One region of the Pseudomonas sp. FG29 genome, then DNA from elsewhere that is predicted to be linked to it. Evidence: riboswitches for the same ligand, from Rfam matches in the RefSeq annotation. Region 1 holds a riboswitch; each other region holds the start of a gene.
The links. Region 1 has a riboswitch for cobalamin ahead of cobW (cobalamin biosynthesis protein CobW). Riboswitches for the same ligand answer to the same signal wherever they lie in the genome.
Positions count from the first base shown of each region.

Region 2: linked by a shared signal. The riboswitch ahead of cobO (cob(I)yrinic acid a,c-diamide adenosyltransferase) and the one ahead of cobW (cobalamin biosynthesis protein CobW) in region 1 are both predicted to bind cobalamin.
Region 3: linked by a shared signal. The riboswitch ahead of ACODS1_RS12150 (energy-coupling factor ABC transporter permease) and the one ahead of cobW (cobalamin biosynthesis protein CobW) in region 1 are both predicted to bind cobalamin.

Region 1 covers NZ_JBMDJU010000005.1:53,818-58,005, forward strand. Annotated here, with positions in the region: gene cobN (cobaltochelatase subunit CobN) at 1-1,414, opposite strand, end outside; gene cobW (cobalamin biosynthesis protein CobW) at 1,544-2,593, opposite strand; cobalamin riboswitch at 2,688-2,883, opposite strand; gene ACODS1_RS08025 (cobalamin biosynthesis protein) at 2,970-3,401, shown strand; gene cobM (precorrin-4 C(11)-methyltransferase) at 3,398-4,153, shown strand.
Region 2 covers NZ_JBMDJU010000014.1:23,677-27,864, reverse strand. Annotated here, with positions in the region: gene bluB (5,6-dimethylbenzimidazole synthase) at 1-597, opposite strand, end outside; gene ACODS1_RS15255 (cobyrinic acid a,c-diamide synthase CobB) at 594-1,886, opposite strand; gene cobO (cob(I)yrinic acid a,c-diamide adenosyltransferase) at 1,886-2,497, opposite strand; cobalamin riboswitch at 2,674-2,883, opposite strand; gene ACODS1_RS15245 (sensor domain-containing diguanylate cyclase) at 3,352-4,188, shown strand, end outside.
Region 3 covers NZ_JBMDJU010000009.1:125,513-129,700, forward strand. Annotated here, with positions in the region: gene ACODS1_RS12145 (acyl-CoA dehydrogenase family protein) at 1-1,411, shown strand, start outside; cobalamin riboswitch at 1,565-1,767, shown strand; gene ACODS1_RS12150 (energy-coupling factor ABC transporter permease) at 1,807-2,490, shown strand; gene amn (AMP nucleosidase) at 2,587-4,059, shown strand; gene ACODS1_RS12160 (hypothetical protein) at 4,163-4,188, shown strand, end outside.

The DNA of each region.
Region 1 (4,188 bases):
CCTGCTGGTTGGCAGCCGGTAGGCTGTGGAAAAACGCCAGGTAGTCGTCCAAAGCCAAGCTCTGCGCACAGGGCCGTGTATCCAGCCCATCGAGATCGTTGGTGACGCCACCGAGCAGGCTGTGGACAAGTGCGGTACCGCTCTCCGGCAGGTTATCCACCGGATAGCCCTGCTGTTGCAGCGCCTGCAGGATATTCAGCGCGGCGGCCGGCGTATCCAGGCCCACGCCATTACCAATACGACCATCGCGGGTCGGGTAGTTGGCCAGAATCAGGCCGATTCGCTTCTGATCGTTGCTTTTGATCGCCAACTGACACCAGTTGCGCGCCATTTCGGCGACGCAGGACATACCCGGCTCGTGCGCCTGGTAGCACACCACATCGCTCTGGCTACGCTCGCTGCGCCAGGCCAGGCCCTTGAAGCTGATGGCAGTGCCGATCAGCCGGCCATCCAGCTCGGGCAGCACCACATGCATGGCCAGGTCACGCGAGCCCAGGCCTTGGGCGCTGGCCTGCCACTGCGTGTGGTTATCCAGCGAACAGATGGCCTGCAGCACCGGGATATCACGGCGAAACACCCGCGCCTGCGGCGCCTCGGGATTGGACAGGGCAAAGCCGGTGGTATTGATGATCAGCGCGGTGCTCGTCTCGTCCAGCCAGGCCTGCACCTGATCCAGGCAGGCCGGTTCCTTGAGGCTGGCCACGGCAATCGGCAGCGGGTTGAGCCCCTGAGCGACAACGTGCTGGCAAAAGGTATCGACGAAAGCGGTGTTCGCCGATTGCACATGGTTGCGGTAGAACAGCAGCGCCACCACAGGCGCATCCGGTTGCCACTGCGCCTGCCAGTCAGCCAGCGCCGCCGGGCTGCGCTGCGGATGATAGAGGCCGACACGCGGCAGCGGTTGCGGCTCCTGCCAGCTGTCATCACGGCCCAGCCAGCGGCTGCCGATGCAGCGAAATAGCTGGCGAGCATTATCCAAGCCGCCCTGGCGCAGGTACTGCCAGAGGCGCTGGCTGTCTTCTCCACTGACGTTGCCGAGCGCATTCAGCTCCGGGTCGGGCTTGTCGTCACCGGGCACCATGATCACCGTAGCGCCGCGCGCGCCCAGTTCCACCAGGCGCTCGACGCCATAGCGCCAGTAACTCACCCCGCCATGCACGGAGATCAGGATGACCTTGGCATGCTGCAGCACCTGCTCGACGTAGAAATCGACCGAGGCGTTGTTGCTCAGTTGCGCCGGGCTGGCCAGGCGCAGGCTGGGGTAGTCGTCCGGCAGTTGCCGGGCGGCTTCAGCCAGCAACGACAGATGCGAATCCCCCGTGCACAGCAGCACCAGCTCGGCAGGCGTCTGGCCAAGGTCGGCGATGCTGTCGGCCGGCAGTTGGGCGCCGGGCTGGGTGCGCAGTAAGTGCATATTCGGCTCTGTGGGAGGGGGCTTTAGCCGCGATTGGTCTTAGCGCCGTAGGGTGGACTCAGTTATCCGGCGGACTGTTCGCTTCGCTCCTGAGCCCGCCCTACGATCAAGTACGCCCTACGCTCTGTATCAAGCCAGCGCCGCTTTCAGCTCGGCCTCGATAGCCGCGCGGTCGAGCTGCTGGCCGATCACCACCAGGCGGCTCAGGCGCGGCTCGTCGGCCTGCCAGGCGCGGTCGAAGTGGCGGTCGAAGCGCTGGCCAACGCCCTGCACCAGCAGGCGCATGGGTTTGCCAGGGATCGCCGCAAAGCCTTTAACCCGCAGAATGCCGTACTTGGCCACTGCGTCCTTCAGCGCGGCCAGCAGGCGCGCCTCCTCTGTTTCCGGTAGTTCCACGTGGAACGAGTCGAATTCTTCGTGATCGTGATCCTCGTCTTCATCGTCATGATGAGTACGGCGACTGTCGATATGCAGCTCGGTCTCGCTGTTCAGGCCCAGCAGCACATCCAACGGCAGTTCGCCGCCGTGCGCCTCGATCACCTTGACCGCCGGCGGTAGTTCTTCGGCCACCTCGGCACGTACGGCGGCCAGCGCCTCGACGTCGAGCAGGTCGGCCTTGTTGAGGATCACCAGGTCGGCGCTGGCCAGCTGGTCGGCGAACAGTTCGTGCAGCGGCGATTCGTGGTCGAGGTTGGGGTCGAGCTTGCGCTGTTCGTCCACCTGATCGGGGAAGGCGGCGAAGGTGCCAGCGATCACTGCCGGGCTGTCGACCACGGTAATCACCGCGTCGACCGTGCAGGCATTGCGGATTTCCGGCCAGTTGAAGGCCTGCACCAACGGCTTGGGCAGGGCCAGGCCGCTGGTCTCGATAAGGATATGGTCGAGGTCACCACGACGCGCCACCAGCTCGCGCATCACCGGGAAGAACTCTTCCTGCACGGTGCAGCACAGGCAGCCGTTGGCCAGCTCGAAGACGCGGCCATTCGCCTCCTCCTCACTGCAGCCGATGGAACATTGCTTGAGGATCTCGCCATCGATGCCCAGCTCGCCGAACTCGTTGACGATCACCGCGATACGGCGGCCGCCGGCATTGGCCAGCAGGTGGCGCAGCAGGGTGGTTTTGCCGGCACCGAGAAAACCGGTGACGATGGTGACTGGCAGTTTGGCGAGGGTTTTCATGGAGGGCCCCGTGGCGTCATTAAGTTCGGCGGACGGGTACGCGCAGGCGGGCACGCAAGAGCGTGCTGGCCGCGTCGGATCACCCCGTCCGAGCATGTGGCTGTGTATCGAGGCAGGTCTCCTGGCTCACGGCTTGCGCTACGCGCATCCCTTCACCTTCCCGCCGATGGCAGTGGTATGTCGAAGGGTTTACGACCGTTTACAGTTGCGGGGGCAGCCAGGGCATCGACCCTGTTCCCTCTTAGCTTCCCGGCGGCTTGCCGGGAAGAACCTCGAAAGCGAGAAGGCTACGCAGGCCGCGGCGGCCGGTCAATCGCGGTTGACCGCTGGCAGGTGTCATGATGAGCTACGCCACCGCTCAGCCCGAATGTCACTCATGTTGCCGACCACCTCCGCTCACCCTTCTGCGATACAAGTCGTTGCCGGGCTGGGATGTCGCCGTGGCTGCAGCCTGGACGAGTTGCTCGACCTGCTTATCCACAGCCTGGCCCGGCATGAGCTGACGGTGGACAACCTCGCCGGCCTAGCCAGCATCGCCCACAAGCGCGACGAAGCCAGCCTGCATGAACTGGCCGAGCATCTGGGCCTGGAGCTGGTGTTCTTCGCCCCCGAGCAACTGAGCACCTATCAAGCCATGACCGCCGGCAGTGCATTGACCCAGGCAGCTACCGGTAGCCCTGCCGTCGCCGAGCCCTGCGCCCTGGCATTGGCAGCGCGCCTGGGCACATCGCCCTGCCTGCTCGGCGAGAAAAACCGTAGTGCCAGCGCCACCTGTGCGCTGGCCTCCTTCGATAGAGAACCTGCATGACCGTCTACTTTATCGGTGCTGGCCCCGGCGACCCCGAACTGATCACCGTCAAGGGACAACGCCTGATCCGCTCGTGCCCGGTGATTCTCTACGCCGGCTCGCTGGTGCCCGAGGCGGTGCTGCAGGGTCACAGCGCCGAACAGGTGGTGAACACCGCCGAGCTGAACCTTGGCGAGATCATCACGCTGCTGCAGGAGACCCATGAACGCGGCCTGGACGTGGCCCGCGTGCACTCAGGCGACCCGTCGCTGTACGGCGCCATTGGCGAGCAGATTCGCGAGCTGCGCGCGCTCGGCATTCCCTTCGAGATCATTCCCGGCGTTACCGCCACCGCTGCCTGTGCGGCGTTGCTGGAATCCGAGCTGACTCTGCCGGGCATCGCCCAGACGGTGATTCTTACCCGCTACGGCACCACTTCGCCGATGCCTGAGGGCGAGCAACTGCATGACCTGGCGCGGCACCGCGCGACCCTGGCCATCCATCTCGGTGTGCGCCATCTGCCGGCCATCGTCGAAGAACTGCTGCCGCACTATGGCGCCGACTGCCCCATCGCGGTTATCCACAGAGCGAGCTGGCCGGATCAGGACTGGGTGCTGGGCACACTGACCGATATCGAAGAGAGGGTCGCCGCCAAAGACTTCCGCCGCACGGCGCTGATCGTGGTCGGACGCGTACTCGATCCAGGTGCCTTCGCGGAATCTGCGCTGTATGACGCAGCGCATCGGCACCTCTACCGTCCCGGCAGTGATTGAACCCTGGCGAGAAACTGTACAAAGCGCTGAAAGCC
Region 2 (4,188 bases), on a different contig from region 1:
CGTGGCCCAGCCCTCTTCCACCAGCATGGGCTTCTCATAGAAGGCCTGCACCGGCCCCAGGCACAGCAGCGCCACCGGTTTGCTGCCTGCCGGCATGCCCAGCAACTCGGCCAGCGCCTCTGGGTCGAACAACGACACCCAGCCCAGCCCCAGCCCTTCGGCACGCGCGGCCAGCCACAGATTCTGAATGGCGCAGGCGACCGAGGCCATATCCATTTCCGGCAGCGTGCGTCGGCCGAAGATATGCGCTTCGCGCCCGTCCATCAGCGCCACGGCCAGCAGCTCGGCGCAGTCACGAATACCCTCGACCTTCAGGCGCATGAACGCGTCGCTGCGCTCGCCCAGGGCTTCGGCGGTACGCACCCGCTCGGCCTCCACCAACGCATGAGCCGCCTCACGCAGTTGCGGATCGCTGATACGCAAAAAGCGCCAGGGCTGCATCAACCCAACGCTGGGCGCGTGGTGCGCCGCTTCGAGCAGACGCGCCAGAACCTCGGGCGGCACCTCGCCACCGGCGAAATGACGCATATCGCGACGCTCGGCGATGGCGCGGTACACCGCCGCGCGCTCCTCGGGGCTGAACGCGTGCTCGCTCATGGGCGCAGCAGCGCGGCGGCCGCCTCCGGGTTGGACGGTAAATAGAAGTGGATGTAGCTGGCGGTCAGCCGGCCGAGACGATAGACCGCTTCGGCCACCGGCTTGCCGTTCGGGCAGCGACCGAGCGCCAGCGGTTCGAGCGGGCTGTCCAGGCGCGAATGATGGTAGCTATGCCCGCGCAGCTCGCCTTCCGGCAGCGTCACCGCCTGCAGAGCCAGCGCGGTCAGGCGCGGTTGCAAGGCGGCGCTGCCGACCAGCAGACCGAGCATGCGCCCGCTGGCTCCTTGTTTGTCCCGTAACTCGTCCAGCAGATAGAGCATGCCGCCACATTCGGCGAGCAACGGCTTGCCGGCCTGATGATGGGCATGGATCGCCGCCGCCATGGCCTGATTGGCTTCCAGCTCGGCCAGGTACAGCTCGGGATAGCCGCCGGGCAGGTAAAGGCTGTCCACCTCGGGCAGCTCGCTATCGGCCAGCGGCGAGAAGTAGCACAGCTCGGCGCCGAGCGCCTGCAGCAGGTCGAGGTTGGCCTGATACAGGAAGGCGAACGCGGCATCGCGCGCCACGCCGATGCGCACACCGTTCAACAGGGGCGCAGGCTCGTCGATCTGCGGCGCGGCAAAACTTACCGCCGGCGGCAGATCGACATCAGCACTGGCAGCCAGTGCATCGGCAGCAGCGTCCAGGCGCGCATCCAGATCCGTCAACTCGCCCGCCTGCACCAGGCCCAGATGGCGGCTGGGCAACTCCACTGCGGCGCTGCGCGGCAAGGCGCCGAACCAGCGAATGCTAGGCGGCAGGGCATCCCGCAGGATATCGCCATGGCGGCTACTAGCAACGCGGTTGCCGAGCACCCCGGCAAAGGGCAGATCCGGCTGGAAGGTGGCCAGGCCATGGGCCAGCGCACCGAAGGTCTGCGCCATCGCCGCACCATCGATAACCCCCAGCACCGGCACACCGAAGTGGCGCGCCAAGTCGGCGGCCGAGGGTTTGCCGTCGAACAGGCCCATCACCCCTTCGATCAGAATCAGATCGGCCTCGCCAGCGGCCTGCCACAGCAGACGACGGCTCTCCGCCTCGCCGACCATGGCCAGGTCGAGCTGATACACCGGCGCGCCGCTGGCACGGGCGTGGATCATCGGGTCGAGAAAGTCCGGGCCGCATTTGAACACCCGCACCTTGCGCCCCTGCCGGGTGTGCAGGCGCGCCAGCGCTGCGGTAACGGTGGTCTTGCCCTGGCCGGACGCCGGCGCGGCGATCAGCAGCGCCGGGCAGTGACGTGTCGTCATCAGAATTCGATGCCCTTTTGCGCCTTCACCCCGGATTTGAAGGCATGCTTGACCAGGCTCATCTCGGTAACCGTATCGGCCGCCTCGATCATCCCCGGCAAGGCGCCCCGGCCGGTCACCACCACGTGCTGCAGCAGTGGCCGAGCCTCGATATCGGCCAGCACCGCGTCCAGTTCGAGATAGCCGTGCTTGAGGGCGATGTTCAGCTCATCCAGCACCACCAGGCCAACGGATTCATCGCTGAGCAGGCGCCGGGCCACGGCCCAGGCCTCCTGCGCCTTGGCGATGTCGCGCTGGCGATCCTGGGTTTCCCAGGTGAAGCCCTCGCCCATCACGTGATAGCTGACTTCCTCGGGGAAGCGGCGAAAGAAGGTTTCTTCGCCGGTGCTGGCCGCGCCCTTGATGAACTGCACCACACCAACCTTGATGCCGTGACCGAGGGCGCGCGCGACCATACCGAAGGCGCTGCTGCTCTTGCCCTTGCCATTGCCGCTATGCACCAGCAACAGGCCATATTCATCCTGGGCCTGGGCAATCTTCTCGTCGATCAGGGCTTTCTTGCGCTGCATGCGCGCCTTGTGGCGGGCATCGCGTTCGGCGGATTCGCTCATGCTGTGTTCCCGTACATCAGGCGCCGGCACCGTCATTCGAAGGTGCGACGATGGTGAGGAAGCATGCGAGTGCACGCGACGTCTCCAGGCGCTGGTGGCTGGTCAGGCAGGCGGAAGACGCAAACACGAACGCCCCGGTTGAACCGGGGCGTAAGCCGGACAGCGCCCTCCGCGATGCCATGAAACTGCGACAGGCCGGTCTCCGGGCTCGTGAGCGACGCCAATGGCGCCCCGCCGCGCCTTCCCGTGCCTTGCACAGTGGCCTGAAGCGGCGTTTGACTCACCTACCGTTGCGGGGGCAGCGCCGGCATGCGCACCGGCTTCCCTGTTTCACCCCTCGGTCGCCGGTTACAGCGACGCGGGGCACCTGAAGCAAGGCGCGCAGGGTAGAGGCTGGCAGGGCTGCGCGTCAATCTTCGGCGCTGCGCCGTCTCCGCCCATGCACCCGGATTAATGGCACAATGCGCCCTCGCGCCTAAACTAATGCCCATAACCGAACTCAAAGCCTGCGCGCGACGGCAGATTCCGCTCGCACCAAATCCTGAACCCCTATTCGCGCCACCCATTTTCACGAACGTGGAGTCCCAATGCTGTTCACGTTTGCCTTCAACGGGTCGCATTCACCTCTTGCGCAAGCCTGCTTGCCACTGCTGCGGCTCGCCTGTACGCACACGCATGCCTCCACGGCGCTCGTGCTGGAGAAAGCTCCGCATCAGGCTCACGTCGTCGCGTTCAGCGGACAGCCACTTGCCGATACGCCCGCCCAGCACCCAGGGCAGTGGCCCGAAACCGCACGACATCTCGTAGATCGGCAAGCGATCGCCCGTCAGCTCGGGATGGATCCGCCAGATTCCGTGCAGGCCCTGAGCCTGCTCCCGCTGGCGGCCGGCAAGGCTTTGCTGTGCCTTTTCCACGAGCGCGCGCAAACGCCCGATGGCAGCGAGGCACTGAGCGATATCGTCAGCAGCCTCGACACGCTGCTGACAATCACCTGGGAACAGCAAGCCCTGATGCGCCGGGAACAACGCATGGCGCTCGCCATCGACGGCAGTAACACCGGCATCTGGGATCGCGACCTGAACAAGGATCGCATTCACTACTCGCCACGCTGGAAGGCGTTGATCGGCTATGCCGAGCATGAAATCGGCGACGACATTCACGACAGCTACAAACGCATCCATCCGGACGATCTCGCCCGCGTTCAGGCCACCATAATCGACCACCTGGAACAACGTACCGAAGCCTACGAGGTCGAGCACCGCATCCGTCACCGCGACGGTCATTACCTCTGGGTGCGCAGCCGTGGCAAGGTGGTGGAACGCGACCGCAGCGGCAAGGCACTGCGCATGGTCGGCACCACGACCGACATCAGCGCGCTGCGCAACATGGCCGAGCAGCTCGAGCAGACGGCCGAACTGATGAGCGCACTGAGCAATGAAATCCCCGGCATGGTCTTCCAGTTCCATGCCCAGGCAGATGGCAGCGGCCAGTTCACCTACATCAGCGCCGGTTCACAGGAGATTTACGGTGTCTCCCCGGCCGAGTTGCAGGCCAACCCGCAGCGCCTGCGGCAATTGCTGCACCCGGATGATCTTGGGCTTTACATGGGATCGCTGGAAAGCGCGACCCGCAACCTCACGCCCTGGCGCCTGGAATATCGGGTCTGCCGCAGCGATGGCAGCCATACCTGG
Region 3 (4,188 bases), on a different contig from region 1:
CCGCATCGACCTGGTGGAGTTCCATCCGGCCTATCACGAACTGATGCGCACGGCGGTCGAGCATGGTCTGCCTTCGTTGCCCTGGGCCGATCCGCGTGCCGGCGCGCATGTCGCCCGTGCCGGCCTGACCTACCTGCACAGCCAGGCCGAGGCCGCCAGTGGCTGCCCGCTGACCATGACCTTTGCCGCCGTGCCGGCCATTCGTCTGCAGCCCAACGTGGCCGAACAGTGGCTGCCGAAGATCCTGTCCACCGAGTACGATCCGAGCAACCTGCCGATGGAGCAGAAAACCGGCGTCACCATCGGCATGGCCATGACCGAGAAGCAGGGCGGCACCGACGTGCGTGCCAACACCACCCGCGCCTACGCCATCGGTCTTGGCGGGCCGGGGCAGGGCTACGAGCTGGTCGGCCACAAATGGTTCTGCTCGGCGCCGATGTGCGACGCCTTCCTCACCCTGGCCTACACCGACAAGGGCCTGTCGTGCTTTCTGCTGCCGCGTCATCGTCCGGACGGCACGCGCAACCAGTTCTACATCCAGCGCCTGAAGAACAAGCTGGGCAACTGGGCCAACGCCTCCAGCGAGGTGGAATACCGTGGCGCCTTTGCCTGGATGCTCGGCGAGGAAGGGCGCGGCGTGCCGACCATCATCGAGATGGTGGCCATGACCCGCTTCGACTGCATGGTCGGCTCCAGCAGCCTGATGCGCCAGGCCCTGACCCAGGCCGCGCACCACTGCGCGCACCGTCAGGTGGGCGGCAAGCGGCTCGCCGACCAGCCACTGATGCAGAACGTGCTCGCCGACCTGGCGCTGGAGAGCGAAGCCGCGCTGGCGCTTTGCATGCGCATGGGCCGCGCGCTCGATCACCAGCATGATGCGCAGGAAGACAAGTTCGCCCGCCTGGTCACCGCCGTGGGCAAATACTGGATCTGCAAGCGCGCCCCGGAAATGATCTACGAGGCCAGCGAGTGCATGGGCGGTGCCGGTTACGTCGAGGAAACCATCCTGCCGCGCCTGTACCGCGAGGCGCCGGTCAACTCGATCTGGGAAGGCTCCGGCAACGTGCAATGCCTGGACGTGCTGCGTGCTCTGTCCAAGGAGCCGGGCGTTCTCGATGCACTGTTCGATGAGTTGGGCGATGGCCACGGCGATGCCCGCCTCAAGGCGCATATCCAGCGCCTTAAAGCCGATTTTGCCGATACCGCCGATATCCAGTACCGCGCCCGCCAACTCACCGAAGATATGGCCGTGGCCCTGCAGGCCAAGCTGCTGCTGGAGGCAGGCAACGCCACCGTCTCCGATGCCTTTATCGCCAGCCGCCTGGAAGGCCGTGGACGGGTCTACGGCACTCTGCCGCGAGGTGTCGACGTCGAGGCGTTGCTGGCGCGTAGCACGCCGAATCTGCTTTGATTCTTGAGCGATCTTTAACAAGGAACAGTTGGTGGATTTTTAGCGGCTGATTTTTCCCTTTGGGATAGTTGGTCGTACTAAACGTGCTCCCCGCGCCAACAGGGATGAGTCAAGCGTGCCAGCCCGGCGCGCTGTTTTTTAGCCCAGTAGGCGAGTAATCTGGCGGCCGATGGTTCTGCGTGCACGTACGTGACGCGGATGAAAAGGGAACAGGGTGCGGCGAGTCTCGCCAATGCCCTGGCTGCCCCCGCAACTGTAAGCGGCGAACGATGCCCTCATGCCACTGACTCCGGTCGGGAAGGCGGGCGAAGTGCCAAGCCGTGAGCCAGGAGACCTGCCATCGAATCCATCGATCCTCCAACTCGTCGCGCGGTGGGCGCGGCCAAGGAACTTGCATGCATATCGAACCCGGTGTCGTCGAAGGCGCCAAGATCTTCCTCAGCTACGCAACCGCAGTCGGTGCCTTCGGGCTGACCGCCAAACTGGCGCGCGATGCCATCCGCGACAACGGCGGGGCGACCGCCCTGGCGCTGCGCAGCCTGCTGACCACGGCGCTGGTGTTCTGCTTCTTCGAGGTATTGCCGCACCATGCGGTTGGCGTTTCCGAGGTGCACCTGATCCTCGGCTCCACCTTGCTCCTGCTGTTCGGCGCCGGTGCCACGGCCGTCGGTCTGGCCGCTGGCCTGCTGCTGCAAGGGCTGTTGTTCGCCCCATTCGACCTGCCGCAGTACGGCATGAACGTCACCACGTTGCTGGTGCCGCTGTGGGCCATCAGTGTGCTGGCCAAACGTATCGTTGCGCCCGGTACCGCCTACGTCGACCTGTCCTACAAGCAGGCGCTGGCGCTGTCGACCGCCTATCAGGGCGGCATTGTTGCCTGGGTCGGCTTCTGGGCCTTCTACGGCCATGGCTTTACCAGCGATAACCTGGCCGCGGTGGGCAGCTTCGGCCTGGCTTATATGAGCGTGATTCTGGTCGAGCCGCTGATCGACCTGGGGGGGCTGGCTGGTGCCAAGGCGCTGGCGCGTTTCAGCCGAGGCCCGCTGTTCAACGTGCGACTGCATCAGGCAGCCGTCTGATGCAAAGTGCGGCGGCCACTGGTTCGGTCGCCGCGCTATGTTTTGCCATGAGGTTACAGGCAAGATAGGGGCGTTCGTTCAGCCAGGAAGACGCCTGTGAAAGCCTGTTCCGATGATTTCATCGTTGCCCATACCCCTGAAGAGGCGGTCGACCGCCTTGCTGCGCTGCACCAGGAAGCCACCGGTGCCCTGAGCCACGCGCTCAAGCGTTACCTCAAGGAGCGCATCCGCCCGGATGCCAGCGAGCACTGCCTGTTCCGCTACCCCGAACTGCGCCTGACCTACCTGTGCCAGGGCGAGGTGCCGACCACCGTGCGCGCCTACGCCAAGGTGCAGATCCCAGGCACCTACGCGATCACCGTGACCCAGCCGGCGGCCTTCCGCAAATACCTGCTGGAGCAGCTGCGCCCATTGATGAACGACTTTACCGTGCGGGTGGAGGTCGGCCGCAGCCAGCAGAACATTCCCTACCCTTACGTGGTTGAGGGCGGCGATGAGCTGGCCGGCAGTGGCGTGACTGCCGCCGAGCTGGCGCGGGTGTTCCCCAGCACCGACCTGTCCGCCGCCACCGATGGCACCGCCGATGGCCTGTACGACTGGGAGAACATCGACCCGCTGCCGCTGGCGCTGTTCGACGCGGCGCGTACCGACTTCTCGCTCAAGCGCATCCAGCACTACACCGGCAGCGACTGGCGCCATGTGCAGCCCTGGATTCTGCTGACCAACTACCACCGTTACGTCGACCAGTTCATCCGCCATGGCCTGGATATGCTGGTGGGCGACTCGCGTTTCACCCGCATGGTGCTGCCCGGCAATGTGGTGATCGAGCGCGGCATGAACGAAGGCGAGATGCAGGCGATCATCGAGAACGTGGTCTGGCACCGCTACCAGATGCCGGCCTACCACCTGCAGGCCGAAGATGGCCATGGCGTGACGCTGGTGAACATCGGCGTCGGCCCGTCCAACGCCAAGAACATCACTGACCACCTGGCCGTGCTGCGCCCGCACTGCTGGTTGATGATCGGCCACTGTGGCGGCCTGCGTCAGTCGCAGACCATCGGCGATTACGTGCTGGCCCACGCCTACATGCGCCGCGACGGCATCCTCGACCGCGTGCTGCCACCGCACATCCCGCTGCCGGCGCTGGCCGAAGTGCAGCAGGCGCTGCAGGAGGCGGCCAAGCAGGTGACGGGCGAGCAGGGCGATGAGCTGAAGAAGCGCCTGCGCACCGGCACCGTACTGACCTATGACGATCGCAACTGGGAACTGCGCTGGGCCCAGGAACGCCCGCTGATCAACCTGTCGCGCGCGGTGGCGGTGGACATGGAAAGCGGCACCATTGCTGCGCAAGGCTATCGCCTGCGGGTGCCCTACGGCACGCTGCTGTGCGTGTCCGACAAACCCCTGCACAGCGAGATCAAGCTGCCCGGTGCGGCGGGCGCCTTCTACGAGCGCGCGGTGACCCAGCACCTGCATATCGGCATCGCCGCCCTAGAGCTGATGCGCAGCCAGCTCGACTCGCTGCACTCGCGCAAGCTGCGTAGCTTCGACGAGCCGCCGTTCCGTTGATAAGCAGGGCGTGGCCTGACGCACAGTCTGGCCACGCCCTGGCGGCGCTTGCCCGCGCTCTGCTTTAGACTCGCCTGCATCATGGACGAACGAGGCGATACACATGGAACAGGCACGTCTGCTGCTCAC